Regions from separate parts of the Salmonella sp. A1325 genome, predicted to be linked through region 3. Evidence: predicted binding sites of a transcription regulator. Region 3 holds the regulator's gene; each other region holds the start of a gene.

Region 1 (10,270 bases), on a different contig from region 3:
CCATTTTTTCTTGATCAATAATGACGAAATCAACGCGTTCGCGTTCTTTGGCGGCAATGTGGTGCTGCACTCGGCGCTTTTTCGCTACGCGGATAACGAAAGCCAGCTAGCTTCAGTCATGGCGCATGAAATCTCCCACGTGACGCAGCGCCATCTGGCGCGCGCGATGGAAGATCAAAAGCGCAGCGCGCCGCTTACCTGGGTGGGCGCGCTGGGTTCCATTTTGCTGGCCATGGCCAGCCCACAGGCCGGTATGGCGGCGCTAACCGGTACTCTGGCGGGAACGCGCCAGGGAATGATAAGTTTCACCCAGCAAAATGAGCAAGAAGCCGACCGTATTGGTATTCAGGTACTGCAACGCGCCGGATTTGACCCACAGGCGATGCCCTCTTTCCTCGAAAAACTGCTCGACCAGGCGCGTTACTCCACGCGTCCGCCTGAAATTTTGCTCACTCACCCCTTACCGGAAAGCCGCCTTGCGGATGCCCGCAACCGTGCCAACCAGATGCGCCCGGTCGTGGTGCAATCTTCCGCCGACTTCTATCTCGCCAAAGCGCGCGCCCTGGGAATGTACAATTCCGGACGTAACCAGCTTACCAGCGACCTGCTGGATCAGTGGTCTAAAGGCAACGTGCGTCAGCAACATGCGGCGCAATATGGCCGGGCGTTGCAGGCGATGGAAGCGAGCAAGTACGATGAAGCGCGCAAAACGTTGCAGCCGTTGTTAAGCGCGGAACCGAACAATGCCTGGTATCTTGACCTCGCCACCGATATTGACCTGGGGCAGAAAAGAGCCAACGACGCGATTAATCGCCTGAAAAATGCCCGCGATCTGCGCGTTAATCCTGTGCTGCAGTTAAACCTCGCCAATGCGTACCTCCAGGGAGGCCAGCCGAAAGCGGCGGAAACCATTCTGAATCGCTACACCTTTAGCCATAAAGATGACGGTAACGGCTGGGATCTGCTTGCTCAGGCCGAAGCCGCGCTGAACAACCGCGATCAGGAGCTGGCGGCGCGCGCTGAAAGTTATGCGCTGGCGGGACGACTGGATCAGGCAATTTCACTGCTCAGTAGCGCCAGCGCCCAGGCAAAACTGGGTAGCCAGCAACAGGCGCGTTACGATGCGCGTATCGACCAGTTGCGCCAGTTACAGGAACGCTTCAAGCCATACACGAAAATGTAATCGCCGTTTATTAGCCGGATGGCGTCACAAGGAGAACTCATGACCGACACGATTAAAATCTACCATAACCCGCGCTGCTCGAAGAGCCGCGACACGCTGAACCTGCTGAAATCTAACGGCGTGGAACCGGAAGTGGTGCTTTATCTGGATACGCCCGCCGATGCCGCCACCGTGCGGGAACTGCTGCGTATGTTGGGCATGTCCAGCGCGCGCGAACTGATGCGCCAGAAAGAAGATCTCTATAAAACGCTTCACCTGGCGGATAGCCAGCTAAGTGAAGAGGCGTTAATCCAGGCGCTGGTTGAACACCCTAAACTGATGGAGCGCCCCATTGTGGTAGCAAATGGTCAGGCGCGCATTGGCCGACCGCCTGAGCAGGTGCTGGACATCCTCGGTTAACCGTTGAACGCCGCCGTCGCGGCGTATTACAGTTTCAGGATCTCTTTGACAAACGGGATCGTCAGTTTTCGCTGGGCAGTGATCGACGCATGATCGAGCTGATCCAGCGTCATAAACAGCGTGCGCATTTCGCGATCAAGACGTTTGAGTAAAAACCGCCCGACATCTTCCGGCAGTTCAAACCCCCGTAACCGGGCGCGCAACTGTAGCGCCTGAAGTTTGTCTTCATCGGAAAGAGGCTGGAGTTTATAGATTTGCCCCCAGTCCAGACGGGAAGCGAGATCGGGCAAGCCCAGATTTAACTGTCTTGGCGGACGATCGCCGGTGATCAATAACCGCGTCTTACCGGACTCCAGAATGCGGTTATAGAGATCAAAGATCGCCATCTCCCACAGTTCATCGCCAGCGACACACTCAATGTTATCAATACACACCAGCGAGAGGTGTTCCATACCGTCGAGCACTTCCGGCACGAACCAGGTACGTTTATCGAGCGGGACGTAGCCTACCGCATCTCCACGCTGCGACAATTCAGCGCAGGCGGCGTGCAGCAAATGGCTGCGGCCCGCGCCTTCACGCGCCCAAAGGTAGATATATCCACTATGTTCCTGGCGCAACACGTTTTGTAACGCGGCCAGTAGAGAGGCGTTATCCCCCGGCCAGAAACTTGCGAAAGTTTCGTCGTCAGGAAGATAAAGTGGCAAAGAGAGCTGTGCCGGTGTGTTCAGAGATACCTCAACCCAGGATGACATAAAATCGCGCTGAGTTTACCACATAATTCCCTTGAGATAGAACCGGGCAGCATCGCTGCCCGGCAACCCGTTACTGATGCGGAGACTCCGCATCATTTGCCTCCAGTACCACTTCTTCCGGACGCAACAGGCTAATCAGTTTAAAAATCAGGCTCAGGCAAATCCCGACGATGGTCGCCAGCGCCATCCCTTTCAATTCTGCCGCGCCGATATGCACTTTCGCGCCGCTCACGCCGATGATCAAAATCACCGAGGTGAGGATCAAGTTTTGCGCTTTGTTGTAGTCGACTTTTGATTCGATCAATACGCGAATCCCCGACGCGCCGATAACGCCGTACAACAGCAGCGAGACGCCGCCCATCACGGGTAACGGGATAATCTGAATCGCCGCCGCCAGTTTGCCGACGCAGGAAAGCAGAATGGCGAAAATCGCCGCGCCGCCGATAACCCAGGTACTGTAGACGCGGGTGATCGCCATGACGCCAATATTTTCCCCATAGGTGGTATTCGGCGTGGAGCCGAAGAAGCCGGAGACGATCGTTGACAGTCCGTTAGCGAACATCGAGCGGTGCAAACCGGGATCGCGCACTAAATCTTTTTTGACGATATTCGCCGTCACCACCAGATGACCGACATGCTCGGCGATCACGACCAACGCCGCGGGCAGAATCGTCAGGATCGCGAACCATTCAAAACGCGGCGTATAGAAGGTCGGCAGCGCAAACCAGTGCGCCTGGGCAATCGGCGTGGTATCGACCACTCCCAGCGCGAATGACAGCGCATAGCCCGCCAGCACGCCGATCAAAATCGGAATGATCGCCAGGAAACCGCGAAACAGTACGGAGCCGAACACCGTCACCGCCAGCGTGACCATGGAGATGATAATTGTTTTCGTGTCCGGCGACTGCCCTTGCGCAGGCAGCAATCCGGCCATCCCCGCCGCGACGCCAGCCAGCTCCAGACCGATGACGGCAACGATTGCGCCCATTGCCGCAGGCGGGAACATCACATCCAGCCAGCCGGTGCCCGCTTTTTTAACGATGAAAGAGACCAGACAGAACAGCACGCCGCACATAATAAAACCGCCCAGCGCCACTTCATAACCCAGCGGCAACAGCAGTAGTACCGGGGAAATAAAGGCAAAGCTCGATCCGAGGTAGGCCGGAATTTTACCTTTGCAGATAAAGAGATACAGCAACGTTCCGATACCGTTAAACAGCAGAACCGTCGCGGGGTTGATATGAAACAGAACTGGCACCAGCACGGTCGCGCCAAACATGGCGAAAAGGTGCTGTAAACTAAGCGGGATTGTCTGTAAAAGCGGCGGTCTTTCACTCACCCCGATAGCACGGCGCGTCATAGTGTTTTCCTCTAAGTGTGTTTGTTATGAGTTGTTTTATTCAAAAAAAAGCCGACTCTTAAAGTCGGCTTTTAATTATTTATTCACTTATTTGGTACCAAAAATCTTATCGCCGGCATCGCCAAGCCCCGGAATAATGTATCCGTGCTCGTTAAGCCCCTGATCGATAGAGGCGGTGTACAGTTCAACGTCCGGGTGCGCTTTTTCCAGCGCCGCAATGCCTTCCGGCGCGGCGACCAGCACCAGCACCTTAATGCTGCTACAGCCTGCTTTTTTCAGCAGGTCGATGGTCGCGATGACAGAACCGCCGGTCGCCAGCATCGGGTCGACGATCAGCGCCATGCGCTCATCAATGTTCGATACCAGTTTCTGGAAATAAGGTACTGGCTCAAGCGTCTCTTCGTTACGGTACATCCCGACTACGCTGATACGCGCGCTCGGTACATTTTCCAGAACGCCTTCCATCATGCCCAGACCCGCGCGCAGAATCGGCACAACGGTAATTTTTTTACCTTTGATCTGGTCGATTTCCACCGGGCCATTCCAGCCTTCGATGGTGACTTTTTCCGTTTCCAGGTCGGCTGTCGCTTCATACGTCAGCAGGCTGCCTACTTCTGAGGCGAGTTCACGAAAGCGTTTAGTGCTAATGTCGTTTTCACGCATCAGACCCAGCTTGTGTTTGACGAGTGGGTGTTTGACTTCCACGATCTTCATACTCTTCTCCTATCCTCAGATGACTGGCAACCACAAAAAAAATCGCCGGATTATACCGCTTTTCCTCTCTGACGCAACACAATGTATGCTTGACCTGGATCAACCAAAAGCGCTGATAGTGGAAAAGTGAGTATAAATCACTCACGTTGAAACAGGCGATAAAGGCTAACAACCGTTTGAATCTTAGCAATTTTAAGGATGAATGGCCTGTCCCGACCGCCTGTCGTAAACCAAGTGCTGGATATCCTTTTCTTTTTTCCCAACAGAGAAATTTTCAAGCAGCGACCGAAACCATGCCAAAAAAATCGCCCGAATATCCAGGGCGCAGACCACGCTCGCAAACGTTTGCTTTCCCTGTTAGAATTGCGCCGAATTTAACTTTTACCGCAAGAAAAAACGTGGGGAACCAGGCAGTGACCGATAAGACCTCTCTTAGCTATAAAGATGCCGGCGTCGATATTGATGCGGGTAACGCTCTGGTTGATCGAATCAAAGGCGTAGTGAAGAAAACTCGCCGCCCGGAGGTTATGGGCGGTCTGGGCGGTTTCGGTGCGCTGTGCGCGTTGCCGCAAAAATATCGTGAACCGGTACTGGTTTCCGGCACTGACGGCGTAGGCACCAAACTTCGCCTGGCGATGGACTTAAAGCGCCACGACGCTATCGGTATTGATCTGGTGGCAATGTGCGTAAACGATCTGGTCGTTCAGGGCGCGGAACCGCTGTTTTTCCTCGATTACTATGCCACGGGTAAACTGGATGTCGATACCGCCGCCAGCGTGATCAACGGTATTGCCGAAGGCTGCCTGCAATCCGGCTGCGCGCTGGTCGGCGGCGAGACGGCGGAAATGCCGGGCATGTATCACGGCGAAGATTACGATGTGGCGGGTTTCTGCGTCGGCGTAGTCGAAAAATCAGAAATCATCGACGGCTCCCGGGTTGCCGAAGGCGACGTGCTGATTGCACTCGGCTCCAGCGGCCCGCACTCGAATGGATATTCGCTGGTGCGGAAAATTATTGACGTTAGCGGCTGCGACCCACAAACCACTCTGCTGGAAGGGAAGCCGCTGGCCGATCATCTGCTTGAACCGACCCGTATCTACGTAAAATCGGTTCTGGAACTGATTGAAAACGTCGATGTACACGCTATCGCCCACCTCACCGGCGGGGGCTTTTGGGAAAATATTCCGCGCGTTCTGCCGGAGAATACCCAGGCGGTAATTAATGAGTCGTCCTGGCAGTGGCCCGCCATCTTTACCTGGCTGCAAACCGCCGGTAATGTCAGCCGACATGAAATGTACCGTACCTTTAACTGCGGCGTCGGCATGGTGATTGCGCTCTCCGCTCCGGAGGCGGACAAAGCGCTTGCTCTGCTAAACGAGAAAGGTGAAAACGCATGGAAAATCGGTATCATCAAAGCCTCTGATTCCGAACAGCGTGTGGTTATTGAATAATGAATATTGTGGTGCTGATTTCCGGCAATGGAAGCAATTTACAGGCGATTATCGATGCCTGCGAAGCGAAGAAAATTAAAGGCACCCTCAGGGCAGTATTCAGCAATAAGGCCGACGCGTTCGGCCTTGAACGCGCCAGAGAAGCCGGTATTCCGGCGCAAGCGCTGACTGCCGATCGGTTTGACAGCCGCGACGCCTTCGATCGCGAGTTGATTCGCAAGATAGACGCGTATGCGCCCGATGTGGTCGTGCTGGCCGGTTTTATGCGTATTCTGAGTCCGATGTTTGTCGCGCATTACTACGGGCGACTGCTGAACATTCACCCTTCCCTGCTGCCAAAATATCCGGGGTTGCATACCCATCGCCAGGCGCTGGAAAACGGCGATGAGGAGCACGGTACCTCGGTACATTTCGTGACAGACGAACTCGACGGCGGCCCGGTCATTCTCCAGGCGAAGGTGCCGGTTTTTGCCGACGACAGCGAAGATGATATCACCGCACGCGTACAGACTCAGGAACATGCGATTTATCCGCTGGTGATTAGCTGGTTTGCGCAGGGGCGTCTAAAGATGCGCGATAACGCCGCCTGGCTGGACGGGCGTCGTCTGCCGCCGCAAGGTTATGCGTCTGACGAATAATACGTCATCGAACAGGACTGCGTCTGCTTGCCGGATGGCGGCATAAATGCCTATCCGGCCTACTCTTTTCCCTTCCTTTATGCTATCAGTTTATTGTCATATTTTTCTGGCGCAGTTGGACATTAACGCGTAATGCTCGCCATAATCATCAGGCAGTGTCCCGTGAATAAAACGGAGTATAGGTAGTAATGGGTCAGGAAAAGCTATATATCGAGAAAGAACTAAGCTGGTTAGCATTTAACGAACGCGTGTTACAGGAAGCAGCGGATAAATCCAACCCGTTGATTGAGCGGATGCGGTTCCTGGGAATCTATTCTAATAACCTCGACGAGTTCTACAAAGTGCGTTTCGCTGAACTGAAACGACGCATTATTATCAGCGAAGAACAGGGTTCAAATTCTCATTCACGCCATTTGTTAGGCAAAATTCAGTCCCGCGTGTTGAAAGCAGACCAGGAGTTCGACGGCCTGTACAACGAATTACTGCTGGAAATGGCGCGTAATCAAATCTTTCTGATCAACGAGCGTCAGCTCTCGGTGAACCAACAAAGCTGGTTGCGCCACTATTTTAAGCACTATTTGCGCCAGCATATTACCCCGATTCTCATTAACCGGGAGACGGATCTTGTTCAGTTTTTAAAAGATGATTACACCTATCTGGCGGTGGAGATTATCCGCGGCGATACCATAAACTATGCGCTGCTGGAGATACCGTCCGACAAAGTCCCACGCTTCGTTAATCTGCCGCCGGAAACACCGCGCAGACGCAAGCCGATGATTCTTCTGGATAATATTCTGCGCTACTGCCTGGATGACATTTTTAAAGGGTTCTTCGACTATGACGCGCTTAATGCCTATTCGATGAAAATGACCCGCGATGCCGAATATGACCTGGTGCATGAGATGGAATCCAGTCTGATGGAGCTGATGTCTTCCAGCCTGAAGCAGCGCCTGACCGCTGAACCTGTGCGCTTTGTCTATCAACGCGATATGCCCGCCGCGCTGGTCGACGTGCTGCGGGAAAAACTGACGATCTCCCGGTATGACTCAATCGTACCCGGCGGGCGCTACCACAATTTTAAAGACTTTATTAATTTTCCGAATGTCGGTAAAGCCAACCTGGTCAATAAACCGTTACCGCGGTTACGCCATCTTTGGTTTGATAAAGAGAAGTTTCGTAACGGTTTCGACGCGATTCGCGAACGTGATGTGCTGCTCTATTATCCGTACCATACCTTCGAGCATGTACTGGAACTGCTGCGTCAGGCGTCGTTTGACCCAAGCGTGCTGGCGATCAAAATCAATATTTATCGCGTAGCGAAAGACTCGCGCATTATTGACTCGATGATCCATGCCGCCCATAACGGCAAAAAAGTCACCGTGGTGGTGGAGTTGCAGGCGCGCTTCGATGAAGAGGCGAATATTCACTGGGCCAAGCGGTTAACCGAAGCGGGCGTCCATGTTATTTTCTCTGCGCCTGGGCTGAAAATTCACGCCAAACTCTTTCTCATCTCACGAAAAGAGGGCGATGACGTGGTGCGTTATGCGCATATCGGCACCGGTAACTTCAACGAAAAAACAGCGCGGCTGTATACCGATTATTCGCTGCTGACCGCCGATGCGCGCATTACCAATGAAGTGCGTCGGGTCTTTAATTTTATTGAAAACCCCTATCGCCCGGTCACTTTCGATTATTTGATGGTTTCTCCACAAAACTCACGGCGTCTGCTGTATGAGATGATCGATCGTGAAATCGCCAATGCCCAGCAAGGCTTACCGTCAGGGATTACCTTAAAGCTTAACAACCTGGTCGATAAAGGGTTGGTCGACAGGCTATACGCCGCGTCGGGTTCGGGCGTCCAGGTCAATCTGCTGGTGCGCGGTATGTGTTCTCTTATTCCGCAACTGGAAGGCATTAGCGATAATATTCGCGCGATTAGCATCGTGGATCGCTATCTGGAACACGATCGGGTTTATATTTTCGAAAACGGCGGTGATAAGCAAGTTTGGCTCTCTTCAGCTGACTGGATGACGCGTAATATTGACTACCGTATCGAAGTCGCTACGCCTATCCTCGACCCGCGGCTTAAACAACGCGTCCTGGATATCATTGACATTCTGTTTAGCGACACGGTAAAAGCGCGTTTTATCGATAAAGAACTCAGCAACCGCTACGTGCCGCGCGGCAATCGCCGTAAAGTTCAGGCGCAGCTGGCAATTTATGACTACATCAAATCACTCGAGCAACCAGACTAACGCTATGCCAATTTACGATAAATCCCCTCGCCCGCAGGAGTTCGCTGCGGTCGATCTCGGCTCAAACAGCTTTCATATGGTCATTGCCCGCGTGGTTGACGGCGCAATGCAGATTATCGGGCGCTTAAAACAGCGCGTCCATCTGGCGGACGGGCTGGGCGCGGATAACAAACTCAGCGAAGAAGCCATGGAACGAGGGCTTAGCTGTCTGTCGTTGTTTGCTGAACGCTTACAAGGTTTCTCCCCTTCCAGCGTCTGTATCGTAGGCACCCATACGTTACGTCAGGCGCAAAATGCCGCTGATTTTCTCAAACGCGCGGAAAAGGTTATTCCCTACCCGATAGAGATTATTTCCGGTAACGAAGAAGCGCGCCTGATTTTTATGGGCGTAGAACATACGCAGCCGGAAAAAGGCCGCAAGCTGGTGATCGATATCGGCGGCGGGTCAACAGAGCTGGTCATTGGCGAAAACTTCGAACCCAGGCTGGTTGAAAGCCGTCGTATGGGCTGCGTGAGCTTCGCGCAGCTCTACTTTCCCGGCGGCGTTATCAATAAAGAAAACTTCCAGCGCGCTCGAATGGCGGCGGCGCAAAAACTGGAAACCTTAACCTGGCAGTATCGTATTCAGGGTTGGAACGTAGCGATGGGCGCTTCCGGTACGATTAAGGCCGCTCATGAAGTTCTCCTGGCGCTGGGTGAGAAAGATGGCTTCATTACGCCGGAGCGCCTTGATAAACTGAAGTCAGAAGTGTTGAAGCACCGCTCCTTTAATGCGCTCAGCCTGCCGGGTCTGTCTGAAGAACGCAAAACGGTCTTTGTGCCGGGCCTGGCAATTCTGTGCGGCGTTTTTGATGCTCTGGCTATCCGCGAGCTTCGCCTTTCCGACGGCGCGTTGCGCGAAGGCGTGCTGTATGAAATGGAAGGCCGCTTCCGCCATCAGGATGTTCGCAGCCGTACCGCAAAAAGTCTGGCCAATCAATACAACATTGACAGAGAACAGGCCAGACGCGTGCTGGAAACCACCATGCAGATGTACGAGCAGTGGCAGGCCCAGCAGCCAAAACTGGCGCATCCGCAGCTTGAAGCGTTGCTCCGTTGGGCGGCAATGCTGCATGAGGTTGGACTGAATATTAATCACAGCGGTTTACATCGCCATTCAGCTTATATCCTGCAACACAGCGATTTGCCCGGCTTTAATCAGGAGCAGCAAATGATGATGGCGACGCTGGTGCGTTACCATCGTAAAGCCATAAAACTGGATGATATGCCCCGCTTTACGCTGTTTAAGAAAAAACAGTATCTGCCGTTAATTCAGCTACTTCGGCTGGGCGTATTACTGAACAACCAGCGGCAGGCGACCACCACGCCGCCGACGCTGCGGCTAACGACCGATGACAGCCACTGGACGTTATGTTTTCCGCATGACTGGTTCAGCCAGAATGCGCTGGTACTGCTTGATCTGGAAAAAGAACAGCAGTACTGGGAAGCGGTAACTGGCTGGCGTCTCAATATTGAGGA
Region 2 (10,270 bases), on a different contig from region 3:
GCCAATAATACGGCCTGGCATGGAGCGTTTAAATTCGTCTTTGGCGGCAAAGAACGCCGCGTGCGGGCCACCATACCCCATCGGTACGCCGAAGCGTTGCGCAGAGCCGAAAACAATGTCCGCGCCCTGTTTGCCCGGCGCGGTAAGCAGCACCAGCGCCATAAAGTCGGCGGCGACGCTGACAATCACTTTACGGGCTTTGAGTTCGCTAATCAGCGCGCTGTAATCGTGAATTTCGCCCGTGGAGCCAACCTGCTGCAACAGCACGCCAAACACATCCTGGTGATCCAATGCTTTCGCCGCGTCATCCACAATGACGTCAAAGCCAAAGGTTTCGGCACGCGTACGCACGACGTCCAGAGTTTGCGGATGGACATCAGAGGCGACAAAGAAACGGTTGGCATTTTTCAGTTTGCTGACGCGCTTTGCCATCGCCATCGCTTCAGCGGCGGCGGTCGCTTCATCCAGCAGCGAGGCGGAAGCCATGTCCAGTCCCGTCAGGTCCAGCGTCACCTGTTGGAAGTTGAGCAGCGCTTCCAGACGCCCCTGAGAGACTTCCGGCTGATAAGGAGTGTAGGCGGTATACCAACCCGGATTTTCCAGCATGTTGCGCAGGATAACCGGCGGTAGCTGCACGGCGGTGTAGCCCATGCCAATGTACGACGTGAAGCGCTTGTTACGCCCGGCGATGGCTTTTAATTCCGCCAGTGCGGCATATTCGGTTGCCGCCTCGCCAACCTGCGGCGGAGTCGCGAGCTGAATGTCTTTCGGCACAATCTGACCTGTCAGCGCGTTTAACGACTCGGCGCCAACCGCATTCAGCATCTCTTGTTGCTGCGCGGCGTCCGGTCCGATGTGGCGTTCAATGAAAGCGCCGCGGTTTTCAAGCTGGCTTAACGTCTGTGTCATGGGCGATGGTTCCTGAAACGTGCAGTGAATCGTGATTGTCTCTAACTCAGTTGCCCGGTGGCGCTGACGCTTACCGGGCCTACGCGTGCGAAAACGAATACGCAAAATCATTCGCGTTGCAGTGAGTAGGCCGGATAAGCATTAGCGCCATCCGGCACAACATTATTCGTCTTCTAACAATGCCTCATACGCGGTGGCATCCAGCAGCGATTCAAGTTCGCTTTCATCGCTGGCTTTGATTTTAAAGATCCAGCCACCGGCATACGGTTCGCTGTTCACCAGCTCCGGGGAGTCGCTCAGCGCATCGTTTACCGCCACGATCTCGCCGCTTACCGGCGCATAAATGTCGGACGCCGCTTTTACGGACTCCGCCACGGCGCAGTCGTCGCCCGCGCTTACGGTCGCGCCGACTTCCGGCAGATCAACAAAAACCATATCGCCCAACAGCTCCTGAGCGTGTTCAGTAATGCCAACGGTGTAAGTGCCATCCGCTTCTTTACGCAGCCATTCGTGTTCTTTGCTGTATTTCAGTTCTGCGGGTACGTTGCTCATCAATTAATCTCCAAAAAAGGATGAATCACGCGACGGCTTTGCCGTTACGCACAAAAACAGGTTTAGTCACTTTTACCGGCATTTCACGGTTACGAATTTGTACAATCGCCGTCTCGCCGATGCCCGCCGGAACGCGCGCCAGCGCAATGCTGTAGCCCAACGTTGGGGAAAACGTCCCGCTGGTGATAATGCCTTCTTGCTGATTGCCCTGCGCATCGGTAAAACGCACCGGCAGTTCATTACGCAATACGCCTTTCTCGGTCATCACCAGACCGACCAACTGTTCGTGGCCTTTTTCACGCTGCATCTCCAGCGCCTCACGGCCAATAAAGTCGCGGTCAGCAGGTTCCCAGGCGATAGTCCATCCCATATTAGCCGCCAGCGGAGAGATACCTTCATCCATCTCCTGACCGTACAGGTTCATGCCTGCTTCCAGACGCAGCGTGTCGCGCGCGCCAAGACCGCACGGCTTCACGCCCGCTTCCACCAGCGCACGCCAGAAATCCGCCGCTTTTTCATTCGGCATGGCGATTTCATAGCCCGCTTCGCCGGTATAACCGGTGGTGGCGATAAACAGATCGCCCGCCTGAACGCCGAAGAACGGCTTCATACCTTCTACTGCATGGCGCTGTTGGTCAGTAAACAGAGTCGCCGCTTTTTCCTGCGCATTCGGCCCCTGTACCGCAATCAGCGACAGGTCGTCACGAACGGTGATGTCGATGGCATAAGGTTCAGCGTGTTGGGTAATCCAGGAGAGGTCTTTTTCGCGGGTGGCGGAGTTAACAACGAGACGGAAGAAATCTTCAGTGAAGTAGTAGACGATAAGGTCATCAATCACGCCGCCCGATGCGTTAAGCATACCGGAGTAGAGGGCTTTACCCGTCTTCGTTAGCTTCGCGACGTCGTTGGCCAGCAGATAACGTAGAAACTCTCGTGTACGGCTGCCATGAAGATCGACAATGGTCATATGCGATACATCAAACATCCCGGCATCGGTGCGCACAGCGTGGTGTTCATCAAGCTGAGAGCCGTAATGCAGGGGCATCATCCAGCCATGAAAATCGACCATGCGGGCGCCGCATAGCGTGTGTTGTTCGTACAAAGGCGTCTGTTGGGCCATCTTTTCCTCGTTGAATTAGCGGGGGCTAACAACCATTTTCATGGGAAATCTTCGCCACGAAACCTGGCATCGACGCCCTTTTTCCTGCGCCGACGCAAACGTTCTCTTGCTCCTGAACTTACCACCGAACCAGGCGCTAAACCATAAGGCTGAATTTACCATCACATTAGCTTATGACTAAAAAACGCTAAAATCTCATCAGCACAAAAAACCAATATCACACTAAATAACCGTCATAAAAAGGAAGCTGATACGATTTACCACAACATAAATTAATATTAAATGCGGAAAAAATGTCGAAAATCGCGTTCGCCAAAAATAGTGGCATTAGAAAATATAATGCGAAATAAGCGGTGAAATTAGATTATTTCAAACGAGGAAAGCCCCCCGGCGCGATAGCCGGGAAAGCAAAGTGTGACGGGTTTCAAACTCTTGCTGGCGTGCAGTCAGACGCTTAACGAAGCCATTGCGGAAGGTCGTTTAGCCCCATTGCCTGGCGAAGCAGTTGGGGTTTGACGCCGGGGAGCGTATCCGCCAGTTTCAGCCCGATGTCGCGCAGCAATTTTTTTGCCGGATTTTCGCCGGCAAACAGGTCACGAAAACCTTGCATCCCGGCAAGCATCATCGCCGCGCTATGTTTACGGCTACGCTCATAACGACGAAGATAAAGATGTTGACCAATGTCTTTGCCCTGGCGCTGAAGCCGGCGCAGATCGTCCACCAGTTCGGCCGCGTCCATAAAGCCGAGGTTGACGCCTTGTCCTGCCAGCGGGTGGATGGTGTGCGCGGCATCGCCGACCAATGCCAGACGATGCGCGGCAAACTGGCGAGCATAGCGGCCCGTCAGCGGAAAAATCTGCCGTTCGCTTTCCAGGCGGCATAAGCCCAGCCGATTATCGAAGGCGATAGTCAACGCCTGGTTAAACGCCTCGTCGCCGCTCTGTTGCATACGCTCCGCATCCTGCGGAGAAAGCGACCAGACAATGGAACACAGATGCGGATCGCTTAACGGCAAAAACGCCAGAATACCTTCACCATGAAACACCTGGCGAGCAACCGCGCCGTGCGGCTCTTCGGTGCGGATAGTCGCTACCAGCGCATGGTGACGGTAGTCCCAGAAAGTTAAGGGAATATCCGCTTTGTTACGCAGCCAGGAGTTGGCGCCATCCGCGGCAATCACCAGACGCGCGGTTAACATCGCGCCGTCTTTTAAAGTCAGGAAGGCGTCGTTTTCCCCCCAGGCGACCTGCTGTAGCTCCGCTGGCGCCATTAAGGTGATATCCGCCGCTTGCTGCGCTTTTTGCCACAGTGCATAGTGAATGACGCTGTTTTCAACAATATGCCCCAGATGGCTATATCCCATGCTTGCGTCATCAAACGTAATACGGCCAAAGCTGTCTTTATCCCAGACTTCCATACCGTGGTAGCAACTTGCCCGTCGCGCCACAATGTTTGACCATACGCCAAGACGGGTAAGCAGTTTTTCGCTGGCGGCATTAATCGCCGACACCCGAAGCTGAGGCGGCGCATCGTTCGCCAACGGCTGGGGGACAACGTGATCCAGTACCGCAACGCGCAAACCACTTCCCTGCAAGCCGCAGGCGACAGCCAGTCCCACCATGCCTCCGCCAACTATTGCTACATCAACACTTTGCACTATTTACTCCTGGAAACCGGAACAATCAAACCGTAGGCCGGATAAGGCGAAGCCGCCATCCGGCATTTTTACGAACACGATGCCGGATGGCGGCGTAAATGCCTTATCCGGCCTACAGATCTGCTTAACGCGCAACCCAACCTAAGGTCCGCTGTGCCAGCGCATCGCGCGCAGGTGGTAATAATTCCATCGCCATTAAACCGATATTGCGCCCGATAACCAACGGTGCCCAACGATTTGCAAACAGATGGACCAGACCGTTCGTTACGCCAATCGTCGTATCCCGGTCAACCTGACGACGCTGCTGATAGCGCGATAACACGTGCCAGGCGCCAATATCCTCGCCCGCGTCCTGTGCCGTGACCAGCGTTTCCGCCAGGCTCATGACATCGCGCAGACCGAGATTAAACCCTTGTCCGGCGATAGGATGCAACGTCTGCGCCGCATTGCCGACCACGACAGTCCGGTGAGTAAACACTTTCGCCGCCGTAGTCAGGGCAAGCGGATACGCGCTGCGCTTACCCGCCTGAGTAATTCGCCCCAGCCGCCAGCCGAACGCGGCCTGCAACGCATGACAAAACTGCGCGTCGGACCAGCTCAGCACCTCATCGCGCTGGTCGAGCGGGTGACACCAAACCAGCGAACATCGGCCATGCGACATCGGCAACATCGCCAGCGGGCCATTGGGAGTAAAACGTTCAAAGGCGCGTCCCTGATGCGGGATCGCGGTCGCGACATTCGCTATCACCGCTAACTGTTCGTAAGGCTCCTGATGCCAGTCAACGCCGCAGGCTGACGCCAGCGCGGAGTGGGTACCGTTAGCCGCCACCAGCACGCTGCCAGCTATCACATTGCCGTTTTCCAGAGTGACGTTAACCTGCTGTTGGGTACGCGACACGCTGGCTACGCGCTCCGGGCAGTGCAGCGTAACGCCTGGCGCTTTACGCAAGAGCGCAAACAGACGCAGCCCGATATCATGCAGCTCCGCAACGTGACCCAACGCTGCCAGGCTGTAGTCCTGCGCGTCGAGAGTCACAAATCCGGCATGACCGCGATCGCTGACGTGTACGGTGTTGATTGCCGTTGCGCAATCGGAAATCGCCTGCCAGACGCCAATTCGCGCCAGTTGCTGGCAAGTGCCCGCCGCCAGCGCAATCGCTCTGGCGTCAAAGCCGGGATGACCGTCGGCTTCAGGCGCTTTCGCTTCAATCAGGTGTACCGGCAACATCCCATGACTGAACTGAGAGATAGCCAGCGCCAGCGTCGCGCCAGCCATGCCGCCGCCAACGATAATGACGCTCATTGCTGCCGCGCCGCCGCCATTAATGCTTCAATGTCATCCGCCTTCTTCACAACGCCAGCGGTCAGGTTTTCATTACCGGTTTCGGTAATGACGATGTCATCTTCAATTCGAACGCCAATGCCGCGATACGCTTCCGGCACGTCGGCATCCGGCGCGATATAGAGGCCTGGCTCTACGGTCAGCACCATGCCCGGCTCCAGGATGCGGGAGCGATCCGGCCCATAAACGCCGACATCATGAACATCCAGCCCCAGCCAGTGGCTCAAGCCATGCATAAAGAAAGGACGATGCGCATTTTCGGCAATCAGTTGATCAACCTCTCCTTGCAAAATCCCCAGCTTCACCAGCCCGGTTATCATGATGCGCACGACCTCGCCGGTCACCTCCTGAATAGAGGTGCCAGGACGGAACAGTCGCAGGCTGGTCTCCAGCGATTCCAGAACGATGTCATAAATTTCACGCTGGGCTGGCGTGAATTTCCCGTTCACCGGGAAAGTACGCGTGATGTCGCCCGCGTAACCTTTATATTCACAGCCCGCGTCGATAAGCACTAAATCGCCGTCGCGCATTTCACTTTCGTTTTCAGTGTAATGCAGGATACAGCCATTTTCGCCGCTGCCGACAATGGTGTTATAGGAGGGATAGCGCGCGCCGTGGCGATTAAATTCGTGGTGAATTTCCCCCTCCAGCTGATACTCAAACATCCCCGGACGGCATTTTTCCATCGCGCGAATATGCGCCAGCGCGCTAATTTCCCCGGCGCGGCGCAGGACAGCAATCTCGTCCGGCGATTTGAACAGGCGCATCTCATGGACGATCGGTCGCCAGTCAGTCATGGTGGCCGGCGCGGTCAGATTCTGGCGGGAGCCTTTACGCAGCTTCTCCAGCGCAGCCAGAACAATCTCGTCGGCATACGCATATTCGCCCTGCGCGTGGTACACCACATCCAGACCATTAAGCAACTGAAAGAGTTGCTGGTTGATTTCGCTAAACGCCAGCGCCCGGTCAACGCCCAGTTTTTCCGGCGCGGCATCCTGTCCTAAACGGCGACCAAACCAGATTTCCGCCGTCAGGTCGCGAACGCGGTTGAACAAAACGCTGTGGTTGTGGGTGTCATCACTCTTAATCAGTACCAGCACGGCTTCCGGTTCGTTAAAACCGGTGAAATACCAGAAGTCGCTACTCTGGCGATACGGATATTCACTGTCTGCGCTGCGCGTCGCCTCCGGCGCGGCAAAGATCAGCGCGGCGCTGCCGGGCTGCATTTGCGCCAGTAATGCCTGGCGACGGCGTTGGTATTCCTGCTGAGTCATGACATGGCCTCCATTTCGTTTTTTCTTAGTGTAGCGTCGGTTTACGCACTTCCGGCGCGGTCGGCTGTTGGCGCGTGAAAGTGTCATGACATAACAACGCCGCAACACGGACATATTCGATGATCTCTTCGAGCGACATCTCCAGCTCTTCCTGATCTTCGCTCTCATCATAACCAAGCTGCGCAATATTACGCAGGTCGTCAATCGCTTCACCCGTTTCGCCGGTGACTTTATCAAGTTTAGGCTGCGTTACGCCGAGGCCAAGCAAAAAGTGGTTAACCCACCCGGCTAATGCATCTGCGCGATCGAATACGCTGACATCGTCGCCTTCAGGCAGATAAAGCTGAAAAAGAAAGCCGTCGTCTTCCAGCGCGTCGCTGGTCGCCGCGTGCATTTTGCGCAGCGCCTGAGCAAGCTCATGCCCGAAGGCCAGACCTTCGTTCGTCAGGTCGTGCAACAGCGGCTGCCATGAGCTGTCGTTGTTGCCGCCGCAAATCATCCCGCTGATTAAACCATGCATTTCAGCCGGGGTCAGACCGGCCCCTTGTTGATTCAAAAACCGGTTCATTTCGTTGTAACCAGGCATTTCGTTCTGTATAGACATAAGCATTCGTCATCAAAGGGAGGATATTCATGATATGCTACCACTTTGGACCCTGGTGAACCAGAAAAGGGCTTGTATCTTCACACCAGGGTAGCTATAGTGTCGCCCCTTCGCGGACCCTGGGTCTGGAGACGAAGGCAGCGCAGTCAATCAGCAGGAAGGTGGCATGTCTGCACAACCCGTCGATATCCAAATATTTGGCCGTTCACTGCGAGTGAATTGCCCGCCTGACCAAAGGGATGCGTTGAATCAGGCTGCGGACGATCTGAATCAGCGGTTGCAAGATCTGAAAGTTCGCACTAGAGTCACAAATACTGAGCAGTTGGTTTTCATTGCCGCATTGAATATCAGCTATGAGTTAACTCAGGAAAAAGCGAAGACCCGCGATTACGCGGCGAGCATGGAACAACGTATTCGGATGCTACAACAGACCATCGAACAGGCGTTGCTTGATCAAGGTCGCATAACCGAAAAAACGGGCCAAAACTTTGAATAACACTTTTCGCTTTACTATGGTAAAGTGATTGTGAAAACAGAATTTCTCTGAGATGTTTGCAAGCGGGCCAGTCCCCTGAGCCGATATTTCATACCACAAGAATGTGGCGCTCCGCGGTTGGTGAGCATGCTCGGTTCGTCCGAGAAGCCTTAAAACTGTGACGACACATTCACCTTGAACCAAGGGTTCAAGGGTTACAGCCTGCGGCGGCATCTCGGAGATTCCCCTTCTGACTGGCGACAGCCATGACGCAACTTCCCGAACTCTCTTTATCACGACAAGAAATCCGCCGAATGATTCGGCAACGTCGCCGTGCGCTGACGCCAGAGCAGCAACGCCGCTTTGGTCAACAGGCCGCCGCCCGAATGCTCAGCTTTCCTCCCGTCGTGATGGCACACACTGTCGCCGTGTTTCTCTCCTTTGATGGCGAACTCGACACCCAGCCGCTGATAGAACAGCTATGGCAAGCGGGCAAGCGCGTCTACCTTCCGGTTCTTCATCCCTTTAGCCCTGGCAACCTCCTGTTCCTGCACTATCATCCGCAGAGTGCGCTGGTGACCAACCGCTTAAAGATCCAGGAGCCACGGCTTGATGTCCGCGACGTATTGCCGCTGGCAAAGCTGGATGTGCTGGTAACACCATTAGTGGCGTTTGACGAAGACGGGCAGCGCCTGGGGATGGGCGGCGGATTTTATGACCGTACGTTGCAAAACTGGCAGCAGCATAAGATCCAGCCCGTGGGCTACGCGCATGATTGCCAGTTAGTAGAAAAGCTGCCGGTTGAAGAGTGGGATATCCCGCTGCCTGCGGTGGTGACGCCGTCCAAAATTTGGGAGTGGTAGCCGTGTTTTGCCAATTGACAGCGTCGCTTTTTTGACCTAAATTTCTCGGTGAAGGGTGAGGGAGGCGAACCTCCCTCCTGCGTACTCTCTGTTAATATGCTGGCGTAGCGATGATTAACAGGATCAGCAGCATGATGACGTATCTCATCATCGTCCCTTTCCTTTTTAGAGCCCCTGCTTCGGTAGGGGCTTTCCCGTTTCAGCGCTATGCTGAGCCCTTATCGTAAATTCCTTTTATTGCTGTACAACACGCAACGCTGCCTTTAATTACCAATTGCGGCAAGGCTCGAAAACAGAATGTATGCGTTACACGAAGAGATGTTGAGGCAGGGAAACCAGAAGAAAGGATGGGCAGGTCATCTCCTGCCCATTTAGAGGAAATTAGTACAGCAGACGGGCGCGAATGGTGCCCGGAATCGCCTTCATCGCCAGCAGCGCTTTCTCCGCCACATCGCCATCGGCTTCTATATCAATTACCACATACCCCATTCGGGCGGAGGTTTGCAGATACTGTGCGGCAATGTTAACGCCCTGCTCGGCAAAGATCTGGTTAAGCGCGGTCAATACGCCCGGGCGGTTTTCGTGGATGTGCATCAGGCGACGACCGCCGTGCAGCGGCAGCGACACTTCCGGGAAGTTCACAGCGGACAGCGTCGAGCCGTTATCCGAGTACTTAATCAGTTTTCCTGCGACTTCCAGACCGATGTTTTCTTGCGCCTCCTGCGTCGAGCCGCCGATATGCGGCGTCAGGATCACGTTATCGAATTCGCACAGCGGAGAGGTAAACGGATCGCTATTAGTGGCCGGTTCCGTCGGGAAGACGTCGATAGCCGCCCCCGCCAGATGTTTCGTCGCCAGCGCGTCGCACAAAGCCGGGATATCTACCACCGTACCGCGCGCGGCGTTAATCAGCAGCGAACCCGGCTTCATCAGGGCTATCTCTTTTGCGCCCATCATGTTTTTGGTGGAGGCGTTTTCAGGTACGTGCAGACTGACCACATCGCTCATATTCAGCAATTCAGACAGGTGCTGCACCTGAGTTGCGTTACCAAGCGGCAGTTTATTTTCAATATCATAGAAATAGACATGCATCCCCAGCGATTCCGCCAGAATGCCCAACTGCGTTCCGATATGGCCGTAACCGATAATGCCAAGCTTTTTACCGCGCGCTTCGAACGATCCCGCCGCCAGTTTATTCCATACGCCGCGGTGCGCTTTGGCGTTCGCTTCCGGCACGCCGCGCAGCAGCAGCAATAGCTCGCCAATCACCAGCTCCGCCACGGAACGGGTATTCGAGAATGGCGCGTTAAAAACCGGAATACCGCGTTTTGCCGCCGCATTTAAATCCACCTGGTTGGTGCCGATGCAAAAACAGCCAATCGCCACCAGCTTCTCTGCGGCGTTAATCACTTCTTCTGTCAGATGAGTACGGGATCGCAGACCGATGAAGTGGGCATCGCGGATGGACGCTTTC
Region 3 (10,270 bases):
TGGCCATAGATAAAAATATAGTTCACCGGAATATTCACCAGCAGGCCCAAAAATCCCATCACCATACCCGGTTTGGTTTTGGCCAGACCTTCGCACTGGTTTCGCGCTACCTGGAAGAAAAGGTATCCTGGCGCGCCCCACAGTAGCGCGCGAAGATAACCCACGGCTTTATCAGCTAGCGCCGGATCAATATTATGCATGGAGCGGATAATGTATCCGGCATTCCACAGGACAATCATCACCAGCACGGAGACAAAGCCCGCCAGCCAGAATCCTTGTCGAACCTGATGCGCGATACGCTCGCGACGGCCGGAGCCATTGAGTTGCGCAATCACGGGCGTCAAGGCCAGCAGTAAGCCGTGACCAAACAAAATGGCGGGAAGCCAGATAGAGGTGCCGATAGCGACGGCAGCCATGTCCGTAGCGCTATAGCCTCCTGCCATGACGGTATCGACGAATCCCATTGCGGTCTGTGCCACTTGCGCAAGGATCACCGGTATCGCTAACGCTAATAACTGACGCGCTTCACTGGTATACTTCTGCACGTATTCACCTTTTATTTTGTTGTTATATGAAAGACTAAAAAGCCGCCGTAGTGGCAGCCAAAAGAAATAGCAGGGGAAATTTCAGTCTATTGTAGCGGGGTATTACTATTTCTCCAGCGAAAAAACAGTTGTTAACGGCGCATTGCTGGCAAGCTGTTTTTCCACCTGCTATTGTGCTGAACAGTTCTGCTTTTATTTATTTCAGGAGTTGAAGATATGTTTACGGGGATCGTACAGGGTACCGCGAAACTGGTATCGATTGATGAAAAACCCAACTTTCGCACCCATGTGGTGACGTTACCGGACTACATGCTGGAGGGGCTGGAGACGGGGGCGTCGGTAGCGCATAACGGATGCTGTTTGACGGTGACTGAAATAAACGGCAATCAGATAAGTTTTGATCTGATGAAAGAAACGTTGCGCATCACCAATCTGGGCGCGTTGAGGGTAGGTGATGAGGTCAACGTAGAGCGCGCCGCCAAATTCAGCGATGAAATCGGTGGACATCTGATGTCGGGGCATATTATTACGACGGCGGAGATCGCGAAAATCCTGACCTCCGAAAATAACCATCAGGTGTGGTTTAAAGTGCAGGATGCGTCCCTGATGAAGTATATCCTGTACAAAGGCTTTATCGGCGTCGACGGCATCAGTTTGACCGTCGGCGAGGTAACGCCAACGCGCTTCTGCGTGCATCTCATTCCGGAAACGCTGGAGCGTACTACGCTTGGCAGAAAAAAACTGGGTGAGCGTGTGAATATTGAGATCGATCCGCAAACGCAGGCGGTTGTCGATACCGTAGAACGCGTACTGGCTGCACGAGAAAATGCGGTCAGAAATCAGGCCGACATTGGCTAACGGAAAATAAGATTCCCCCGCATGAAATGCGGGGGAGATGATTAGCGAGGAACGCGCAGACCGTTTTCAACGCCGCGCGTAAATACCACCTGCCAAAGCTGGATATCACGCGCGCGAAACGCACCCGCGCAGGCGTTGAGATAATAGCTGAACATACGTTTAAAGCGCTCGTTATAATTGCCCGCAATCTCTGGCCAGGCATTGATAAAGCGCTCATGCCACGCCATCAGAGTCGTGTCATAGTCGGCGCCAAAGTTATGCCAGTCTTCCATTACAAAGTGTGATTCGCTGGCCTCGGCGATTTGACGAACAGACGGCAAGCAACCGTTGGGGAAAATATACTTATTAATCCACGGATCGACATTATGATCGGTTTTTTTAGAACCAATAGTATGGAGCAGGAAAAGACCATCCGGTTTTAAATTCCTGTCAACAACTTCAAAATAGGTGTTGTAGTTTTTTGGCCCGACATGTTCGAACATACCGACGGAGACGATTCGGTCAAACTGATCGTTAAGGTCGCGATAATCTTCCAGGAGAATGGAGACATCCAGACCTTCGCAACGCGTCTGCGCCATTTTTTGTTGTTCAGCGGAGATCGTTACGCCCACCACGCTAACGCCATAATGGGTCGCCATATATTGCGACAGGCCGCCCCAGCCGCAGCCGATATCCAGCACACGCATCCCCGGTTGTAGCTGTAGCTTTTCGCAAATTAATTTCAGCTTGGCTTGCTGTGCCGCTTCCAGCGTATCGGCATCTTTCCAGTAGGCGCAAGAATATTGCATATAGGGATCGAGCATACGGGAAAAAAGGTCATTACCAAGATCGTAATGTTCCTTGCCGACAATCCAGGCGCGTTTTTTACTTTGTAGATTAATCAGACGCGCGCCGAGGATACGGAGCGTATCTTTAACATGGTGGGGGAGTTGATTTTCAAGACCGGCACGTAAGACTTTGCTGAAGAAAATATCCAGACGCTCGCATTCCCACCAGCCATCCATGTAACTCTCACCTAACCCCAACGAACCTTCCTGGAGGACGCGTTTAAAAAAATCGGGATTCTTAACACGAATGTCAGACGGGGCGGAACCATTAATTGTAATATCCGCGCGACTTAACAATTCGTTGGCGATTCGGTACCAGTTATCATCCGGTACGCTGACTTCTTCTATACACGATGAACTCATAGCTTCTCCATCACTGGACGGTGATCAGAACCTTAAAACAGCGTAGACGCTTTTTTGGCTTTGTGAGAAATCCCACGGGCAATTCCGTGAGCCAGTTATCCGACGTAGAACAGAGGAAGGGAGGAACCCTTGCCGAAAAGGCCATCCATGGTGAATCGGGAACGCTCCGGTTCCCGTTAATGCCTAATAATTATCGTAATATAAACAACCGTGAATCAGTATAGGCCGCAATTTTTGATGATTCAACCGAAAATTGTTAGCGTGCTAATTACTGGCAGTTAACAAGTCTTTAGTGGGACTTGTCGTGGGCGACATTGGCATGGGGAAATCAGGTCTCAGCGCAATCTGCATGAGACTGCATTTTGTAACCTAACGCCGCCAGAACAACGGTAGAGAGCATTACGCTGGTGGTGGTCAGCAGCGGCGTGCTGATGAGCCATGAAACTACCAGACTTGCCAGGAAACATAACCCCAGTTGCAGCGTATTTTGTAGCGCCGCAGCGCGTCCCGTGGCTTGAGGGAAAGGGCGTAACGCTTGCGCGACGACGATAGGGTAGATGGCGCCATTAGCAATCGCCATTACGCAGAAAGGAATCAGTATCTCCACCAGTGAGGCATTATTCAGGAAGCCCGCTCCCCAGGTGGCGATAACGCTCAGCGCATACAGCCCTAACAGCCACGGAAGCAATTGGTAGCCCTGCCATTTTTGTAGCGCCGCGCGGCAACCATATCCGCCAATCAGAAAAGCGATGGTTTGCGGAACATAGCTCAGGCCAATCACTGCCGGGCTGTAACCCATCGCGCTGAGAATAAACGGGGACCCTGTTAGCCACGCAAAAAAGCTGGCGGAACAGGCGGCATAAATCAGCACATTACCGCGATAGGTTTTAGAGCGTAACAACGTCGCGAAAGTGAGTTTATCCTGTCCCTCGGTATGCGCTTTTACCGATGGTTTTAAGCGCAGCGCCGGTAACATCAGCAACAACGTAATCACGAACAGGGTGGCGAAAATCGCCTGCCATGAGAAATGCGTCAGTATCCAGCTTCCCAGTAAGGGCGCAAGCGCCGGGGATAATCCCACCAGAGGCATGATAGTGGCGAAGATACGATTAATTTTTTTCGAAGGATAATAATCGGTCACCAGCGCTTGCCAGATTACCGTTGCCGCACAAACGCCGACGGCCTGCACAAAGCGCAGCGTCAGCAGTGCTGCCGCGCTTTCTACCCACAGCATCCCCAGACTTCCGAGCGCAAAGATAGATAACCCCAGCAGTAAAATCGGTTTACGGCCATAACGATCCGATAGCGGTCCCCAGAGGAGTTGCGCGACGGCAAAGCCAGCTAAAAACAGGCTGAGGCTGGCGCTGACAGCGGCGGCAGGCGTTTGTAAATCCGCCTGTATGGCGGCAAATGCGGGCAGGTACATGTCCGTAGCCAGAAATCCCAGCACGCTAAGACCGGCTAACCAGACTAAAAAACCTTTTCCAGGTTGCATATTTGTTTCTCTTTCTTATCAGACAGACATTGTCGCAGAGTGTAGGGAGTGAAATTACGGTTGTGAAACGTTAATATTTGTCCAGTGAATTCAAAATTTTTGTAGGCAAATTATGTGGTCGGAATACTCGCTTGAAGTGGTTGACGCCGTGGCGCGCAATGGCAGTTTTAGCGCGGCGGCGCAGGAACTGCACCGTGTGCCTTCAGCAGTCAGCTACACCGTTCGTCAGCTAGAGGAGTGGCTGGCCGTACCGCTTTTTGTACGACGTCACCGTGATGTTGAACTGACGCCTGCTGGCGTCTGGTTTTTAAAAGAAGGGCGTTCTGTTATCAAAAAAATGCAGATCACTCGCCAGCAGTGTCAGCAAATTGCTAATGGCTGGCGCGGGCAGTTAGCTATTGCGGTGGACAATATCGTCAGACCTGAACGTACCCGGCAGATGATCGTCGATTTCTATCGTCATTTTGACGATGTGGAACTGCTGGTTTTTCAGGAGGTGTTTAACGGCGTCTGGGACGCGCTCTCCGACGGGCGTGTCGAACTGGCGATTGGGGCGACGCAGGCGATTCCGGTAGGGGGACGTTACGCTTTTCGGGATATGGGGACCCTGAGCTGGAGCTGCGTAGTGGCAAGCGATCATCCGCTGGCGTCAATGCCTGGGCCGTTAAGCGACGATACCCTGCGCAACTGGCCGTCGCTGGTCAGGGAAGACACTTCGCGAACCTTACCGAAACGGATTACCTGGCTGCTGGATAACCAAAAAAGGGTCGTCGTACCGGACTGGGAGTCATCGGCAACCTGCCTGTCGGCAGGACTATGCGTGGGAATGGTGCCGACGCATTTTGCCCGACAGTGGATAGACAGCGGAAAATGGGTGGCGCTGACGTTAGAGAATCCGTTTCCCGATGCGGCCTGTTGCGTGACGTGGCAGCAAAACGAGGCCTCGCCCGCGCTGGCATGGCTGCTGGACTATTTGGGCGATAGCGAAACGTTGAATCGGGAGTGGCTGCGGGAGCCAGAAGAGGCTCCCGACAGCGGGGATTAACGCCGATAGTCGCGGAACGGGCCGTCAGCGACCGAGCGACGCTCAACCAGGCGTGGATGAACTTCAATAGACTGTGACTCTTCACGCTTATTGACGATGCGATCCAATAGCATATTAAATGCGGTTTCGCCTAAAGAGTCTTTGGGCTGGTGAATCGTCGTCAGCGCCGGGGTGAAGAAACGGGCGTTACGCACATTGTCATAACCGATCACCGAAACGTCCTGCGGTACGCGAAGCCCCATTTCGTCAGCCGCGCAAAGCGCGCCCATCGCCATAATATCGCCGCCGCAGAAAACGGCGGTAGGGCGATGTGACTGCGATAAAATTTGCTGCATCGCGTGGTAACCGGATTCCGGCTCGAAGTCGCCCTGAACAATCCAGTTGTCCGGCACGTTGATCAGCGCCTCCTCCATGGCTTTCATAAAGCCTGCGAGCCGGCCCGCGCCGGTGTTGCGCTCCAGCGGGCCGGGAATAACGCCAATATCCCGGTGGCCGCGCTCAACCAGATAACGACCCGCCATATAGCCGCCTGCAAAGGCGTTATCAATCACCGTGTCGGTAAAATCGGCCTTCGCTTCACCCCAGTCCATCACCACCATCGGAATATGGCGATACTCTTCCAGCATGGAAAGCAGAGGTTCTGGATACTCAGAACACATCACCAGCAGGCCATCCACGCGCTTTTGCGCCATCATGGACAGGTAGGCGCGCTGTTTTTCCAGGTTATTCCAGGCGTTGCCTAAAATCAGCGTATAGCCTTTCTGGAAACAGTTTTTTTCAACTGCCTCGATAATTTCGGCAAAATAGGCCGCTTCGCTGCTGGTCGCCAGTAAGCCTATCGACTTGGTATGGTTAACCTTCAGGCTACGCGCGACGGCGCTGGGAGAGTAGTGCAGCTCTTTAATTGCCGCCCAGACCGCGTTACGCGTTTCTTCAGCGACAAAACGCGTTTTGTTGATTACGTGTGATACAGTTGTAGTGGAAACGTTTGCTCGTTTCGCTACATCTTTAATTGTTGCCATTACATTTCACTCCAGACCCTCGCTAAGCTCCTGAGAAACGCCAGGTAAACGTTTGCCTACACACACCCTAATCGCAACATCAGGGTTGCGGCACGCCGGAAAAACGACACGGAACGTCAGGAAGGGGTCAATGGCCGTTACGCTAATTCAGTAAGCCTGGAATTTTGTCTGATCTTGAGGAAAAGGGGAAGCGTTAAAAACAGTTATCAATATAAAACATGAGAGATTTTTGTGCGGGAATGTGCAAAAATGCGCTATATCACTTTTTGTGTGGGAATAAAAAGGAGAAAACTTGATGAGTACCGACCTGAAATTTTCGTTGATTACTACGCTGATTGTTCTGGGCGTGATTGTCGCAGGTGGATTAACGGCCGCTCTGCACTGATTTCCTCTCTTCTGAGGGTGGGCGTCTCCTCTATTCTATCCCTCTCTAAAACGCAGAAGGCGTACCTTCTGCGTACTCAGACTTATGCGGCGAGATTTTTCGCAACAAATTCCCAGTTAACCAGCGCCCAGAAATGCTCCAGATAGTTTGGACGGGCGTTGCGGTAGTCGATGTAATACGCGTGTTCCCACACATCAACCGTCAGCAACGGCGTTGCATCCGTAGTCAGCGGCGTACCGGCATTTGAGGTAGAAACGATAGCCAGTTTGCCATCAGCGCTTTTTACCAGCCATGTCCATCCGGAACCAAAGTTTTTGATAGCGGCATCGGTGAACTGCGCTTTAAATTCCGCGAAGCTGCCAAAAGATGCCGCGATAGCATCAGCCAGTTTCCCGGTCGGTTCGCCGCCAGCGTTTGGCGCCAGGCAGTTCCAGTAGAAGGTGTGGTTCCATACCTGAGCGGCGTTATTAAAGATACCGCCTTCGGAGGCTCGCACGATCTCTTCCAGCGATTTGCCTTCAAACGCCGTGCCTTTGATCAAATTGTTAAGATTGGTCACGTAAGTCTGATGATGTTTGCCATAGTGATATTCCAGCGTCTCAGCAGAAATATGCGGTGCCAGAGCATCTTTGGCATACGGTAATGCAGGTAATTCGAACGACATTGCTTCTCTCCTTATTATTAATATTGCGCACGCACAATAACCCTGGTGCGCGTAAGGATAGGGTAGCAAATTGAGAGGTGGCGCAAAAGAAGAAGTTATCCTGTCGTTAAACGACAGGATAAAATATTAGCGAATTGTTTTAGGCGTCATCACCCGACGGGCGCCGACATAATGACGCTGCCAGTACTCTTCGTTCAGTGAGGTGATCTTAATTTCCTGACCGCTGCGCGGAGACTGGATAAACTTACCGTTGCCGACATAGACGCCAACGTGATCGGCGGTGCCGCGCCCCTGCGTACGGAAGAACACCAGATCGCCGTTTTTCAACTCGCTACGCTCAATGGGCGCCGCGTCACGCAGGTGATACATCTCATTCGCCGTTCGGGGGATACGGATCTTCACTAAATCTTTATAGGCATAATACACCAGACCGCTGCAATCAAAACCGGTGCGCGGCGACGCGCCTCCCCAGTGATACGGTTTACCAATCTGATTCATGAGCTTGGACATCGCGGTTTTCGTCGCTTTTTGTACTTTTGCACGATGCGCATCGGCAATAGAGACCGGCAATGTTCCTTTCCCCTTCACGCAGTGCGGCTTACGGCCTTTACGCGTCGTGCATTTTTCCGTTACGTCGAGGGCGGCGATTGACGTGGGCGCGGTTCTGTTACGACGATGCGTCGTATGACGAGATTTCGTGGAGGCGGTGGTACGTTTTGGCGTAGAAGCGGAAGAAGAACGGCTGGTTTTTGAGGTTTTTTTTACGTTTTTTTTGTTGGTCTTACTGATCTTTTTCGTTGTGCTTTTCTTTTTATCTGCCGTTTTCGTGACATGAGAAACAGCAGGCGTCGCTTTGGCTTGCCTGGAAGCATGGGCCATTGGCGTAAAAGGGAGAGTAGTAAAAAGTAAAGCACAGAGCGTGATCGAGATTTTGTTTATCCGCGCCACTGAGCAATCCTCTGTTAAAGGCAGGCGATTCATGCCTGCGTATGATTTACAAAACCTGATAATTCTAATCTACAAAAGCACAGATTGGTAATTGCTTTTGGTTTCTGAAGCTGTGTTTCGTTAACAGATGTAAAAAAAATAGCAATTAATGCTAAACACGAACGCGTTATCTACAAATCACTGCGTGGCAACCCGCTTAAAAGATATTTTGTATACAACTTATTCCCGCAGACGGTAAAATAATAAGGCATGATGAAAATGTTATTTTCCGTTGCCAGCCTGACCCGTTACAATGACAGGCTTCGGTCGTAAAAGTAGTTTAAGGAAGCGAGACAATGAGCACCACTATCGAAAAAATTCAGCGCCAGATCGCTGAAAACCCGATTCTCCTGTATATGAAAGGTTCACCGAAACTGCCAAGCTGTGGTTTCTCTGCGCAGGCCGTTCAGGCGCTTTCAGCCTGCGGGGAACGTTTTGCCTATGTTGATATCCTGCAAAACCCGGATATTCGCGCTGAATTACCGAAATACGCCAACTGGCCGACATTCCCACAACTGTGGGTGGACGGCGAGCTGGTCGGCGGGTGTGATATTGTGATTGAAATGTATCAGCGTGGTGAGTTGCAGCAGCTTATTAAAGAAACTGCGGCAAAATATAAAACTCAGGAGCCGGACGCAGAGTAATCTGTGAAAGGGGAAAGCGACCTGTAAAGGTCGCTTTTTTACTGCCATAGTAAGCAAGAGCGGCGTCGTTAGCCACGTTATTTGTCCGTCGGCAAAGGTAACGGCCAGCCGCCCAGGCGCTTCCAGCGATTGACGATTTCACAAAACAGTACCGCTGTCCGCTCGGTATCATACAAAGCGGAATGGGCCTTTTCGCCGTCAAACTCCATACCTGCCGCCAGGCACGCTTTTGATAACACCGTTTGTCCCAGCGCCAGTCCGCTCAATGCCGCGGTATCAAAGGTGACGAACGGATGAAACGGGTTACGTTTCAGCGAGGCGCGCTCTGCGGCGGCCATCATAAAACTGTGATCAAAAGTGGCGTTATGCGCGACCATAATGGCGCGGCTACAACCGCTTTCTTTGATACCTTTACGCACCATTTTGAAAATAGCGTGTAGCGCCTCATATTCACTCACCGCGCCGCGTAGCGGGTTAGAGGGATCGATACCGTTAAACGCGAGCGCTTCCGGCTGTAAGTTGGCTCCAGCGAATGGCTCCACATGGAAATGCAGCGTCATGTCCGGCATCAGCCAGCCTTGTTCATCCATTTTCAGCGTGATGGCGGCGATTTCGAGCAGCGCATCGGTTTTAGCGTTAAATCCTGCAGTTTCAACGTCGATGACGACAGGATAAAAACCACGAAAACGGTCGCACAGACCGGAAAGTTGAGCGTTATCGGACATCTGAGTCTCTTAATACGAAAAAATGCAGCGCGTATTATGGCAAATTTTACGCCGGGATGCAGTAAAACAACGGGCGCAGTGACCTGCGCCCGGCGGGGGATCAGTTACCCAGACCGCGGCCTGCGTCTTTAGCTTCAATCAATTCGATTTTATAGCCATCCGGATCTTCAACGAAGGCGATGATGGTCGAACCGCCTTTTACCGGCCCCGCTTCACGGGTCACGTTGCCGCCGTTCTGACGAATGCGTTCACAGGCTTCAGCAGCATTGTCAACGCTCAGCGCGATATGCCCGTACGCATTGCCCATGTCGTAGCTCTCAACGCCCCAGTTATAGGTTAGTTCGATAACCGCTTCTTCCGTTTCCGGACCATATCCCACAAAGGCCAGTGAGTATTTGTATTCCGGATTCTCACTGGTACGCAGCAATTTCATGCCCAGAACGTTGGTGTAAAAAGCGATGGAACGCTGCAAATCGCCGACGCGCAGCATAGTATGCAATAAACGCATTTTCGTTGTCCTTAAAATAGTCAAGATATTCAAAGTATAGCGGCGATGTGCGGCCGCTATCAATGAAATTACAGAGTAGGGTAGTCAGTGTAGCCTTCCGCGCCGCCGCCATAAAAACTTTCGGGACGCTGTGGATTAAGTTCCGCTTTACGTTGCAGACGCGCCACCAGATCCGGGTTAGCGATGTAATCGCGACCAAACG

What was found. The regulator PurR, encoded in region 3, represses purine synthesis genes. The targets are predictions, from matches to a motif close to CANGCAAACGTTTGCNTG.
Region 1: a site for PurR is predicted at 4,743-4,760, ahead of purM (phosphoribosylformylglycinamidine cyclo-ligase). Genes of this name have one in related genera too.
Region 2: a site for PurR is predicted at 2,673-2,690, ahead of gcvT (glycine cleavage system aminomethyltransferase GcvT). Genes of this name have one in related genera too.

Annotation. Positions count from the first base shown of each region.
Region 1 covers NZ_JAMLWO010000008.1:76,528-86,797, forward strand. Annotated here, with positions in the region: gene bepA (beta-barrel assembly-enhancing protease) at 1-1,183, shown strand, start outside; gene arsC (arsenate reductase (glutaredoxin)) at 1,223-1,582, shown strand; gene NAZ64_RS16020 (DnaA inactivator Hda) at 1,609-2,310, opposite strand; gene uraA (uracil permease) at 2,405-3,694, opposite strand; gene upp (uracil phosphoribosyltransferase) at 3,782-4,408, opposite strand; gene purM (phosphoribosylformylglycinamidine cyclo-ligase) at 4,822-5,859, shown strand; gene purN (phosphoribosylglycinamide formyltransferase) at 5,859-6,497, shown strand; gene ppk1 (polyphosphate kinase 1) at 6,686-8,752, shown strand; gene ppx (exopolyphosphatase) at 8,757-10,270, shown strand, end outside.
Region 2 covers NZ_JAMLWO010000002.1:347,219-357,488, forward strand. Annotated here, with positions in the region: gene gcvP (aminomethyl-transferring glycine dehydrogenase) at 1-909, opposite strand, end outside; gene gcvH (glycine cleavage system protein GcvH) at 1,072-1,461, opposite strand; gene gcvT (glycine cleavage system aminomethyltransferase GcvT) at 1,487-2,581, opposite strand; gene ubiI (FAD-dependent 2-octaprenylphenol hydroxylase) at 3,036-4,238, opposite strand; gene ubiH (2-octaprenyl-6-methoxyphenyl hydroxylase) at 4,363-5,541, opposite strand; gene pepP (Xaa-Pro aminopeptidase) at 5,538-6,854, opposite strand; gene NAZ64_RS05600 (YecA/YgfB family protein) at 6,880-7,458, opposite strand; gene zapA (cell division protein ZapA) at 7,625-7,954, shown strand; RNA gene ssrS (6S RNA) at 7,996-8,179, shown strand; gene NAZ64_RS05615 (5-formyltetrahydrofolate cyclo-ligase) at 8,200-8,796, shown strand; gene serA (phosphoglycerate dehydrogenase) at 9,178-10,270, opposite strand, start outside.
Region 3 covers NZ_JAMLWO010000001.1:477,534-487,803, reverse strand. Annotated here, with positions in the region: gene mdtK (multidrug efflux MATE transporter MdtK) at 1-545, opposite strand, end outside; gene NAZ64_RS02520 (riboflavin synthase) at 762-1,403, shown strand; gene cfa (cyclopropane fatty acyl phospholipid synthase) at 1,445-2,593, opposite strand; gene punC (purine nucleoside transporter PunC) at 2,922-4,088, opposite strand; gene punR (DNA-binding transcriptional activator PunR) at 4,201-5,133, shown strand; gene purR (HTH-type transcriptional repressor PurR) at 5,130-6,155, opposite strand; gene cydH (cytochrome bd-I oxidase subunit CydH) at 6,451-6,540, shown strand; gene sodB (superoxide dismutase [Fe]) at 6,623-7,204, opposite strand; gene NAZ64_RS02485 (C40 family peptidase) at 7,331-8,152, opposite strand; gene grxD (monothiol glutaredoxin 4) at 8,488-8,835, shown strand; gene rnt (ribonuclease T) at 8,913-9,560, opposite strand; gene gloA (lactoylglutathione lyase) at 9,661-10,068, opposite strand; gene nemA (alkene reductase) at 10,137-10,270, opposite strand, start outside.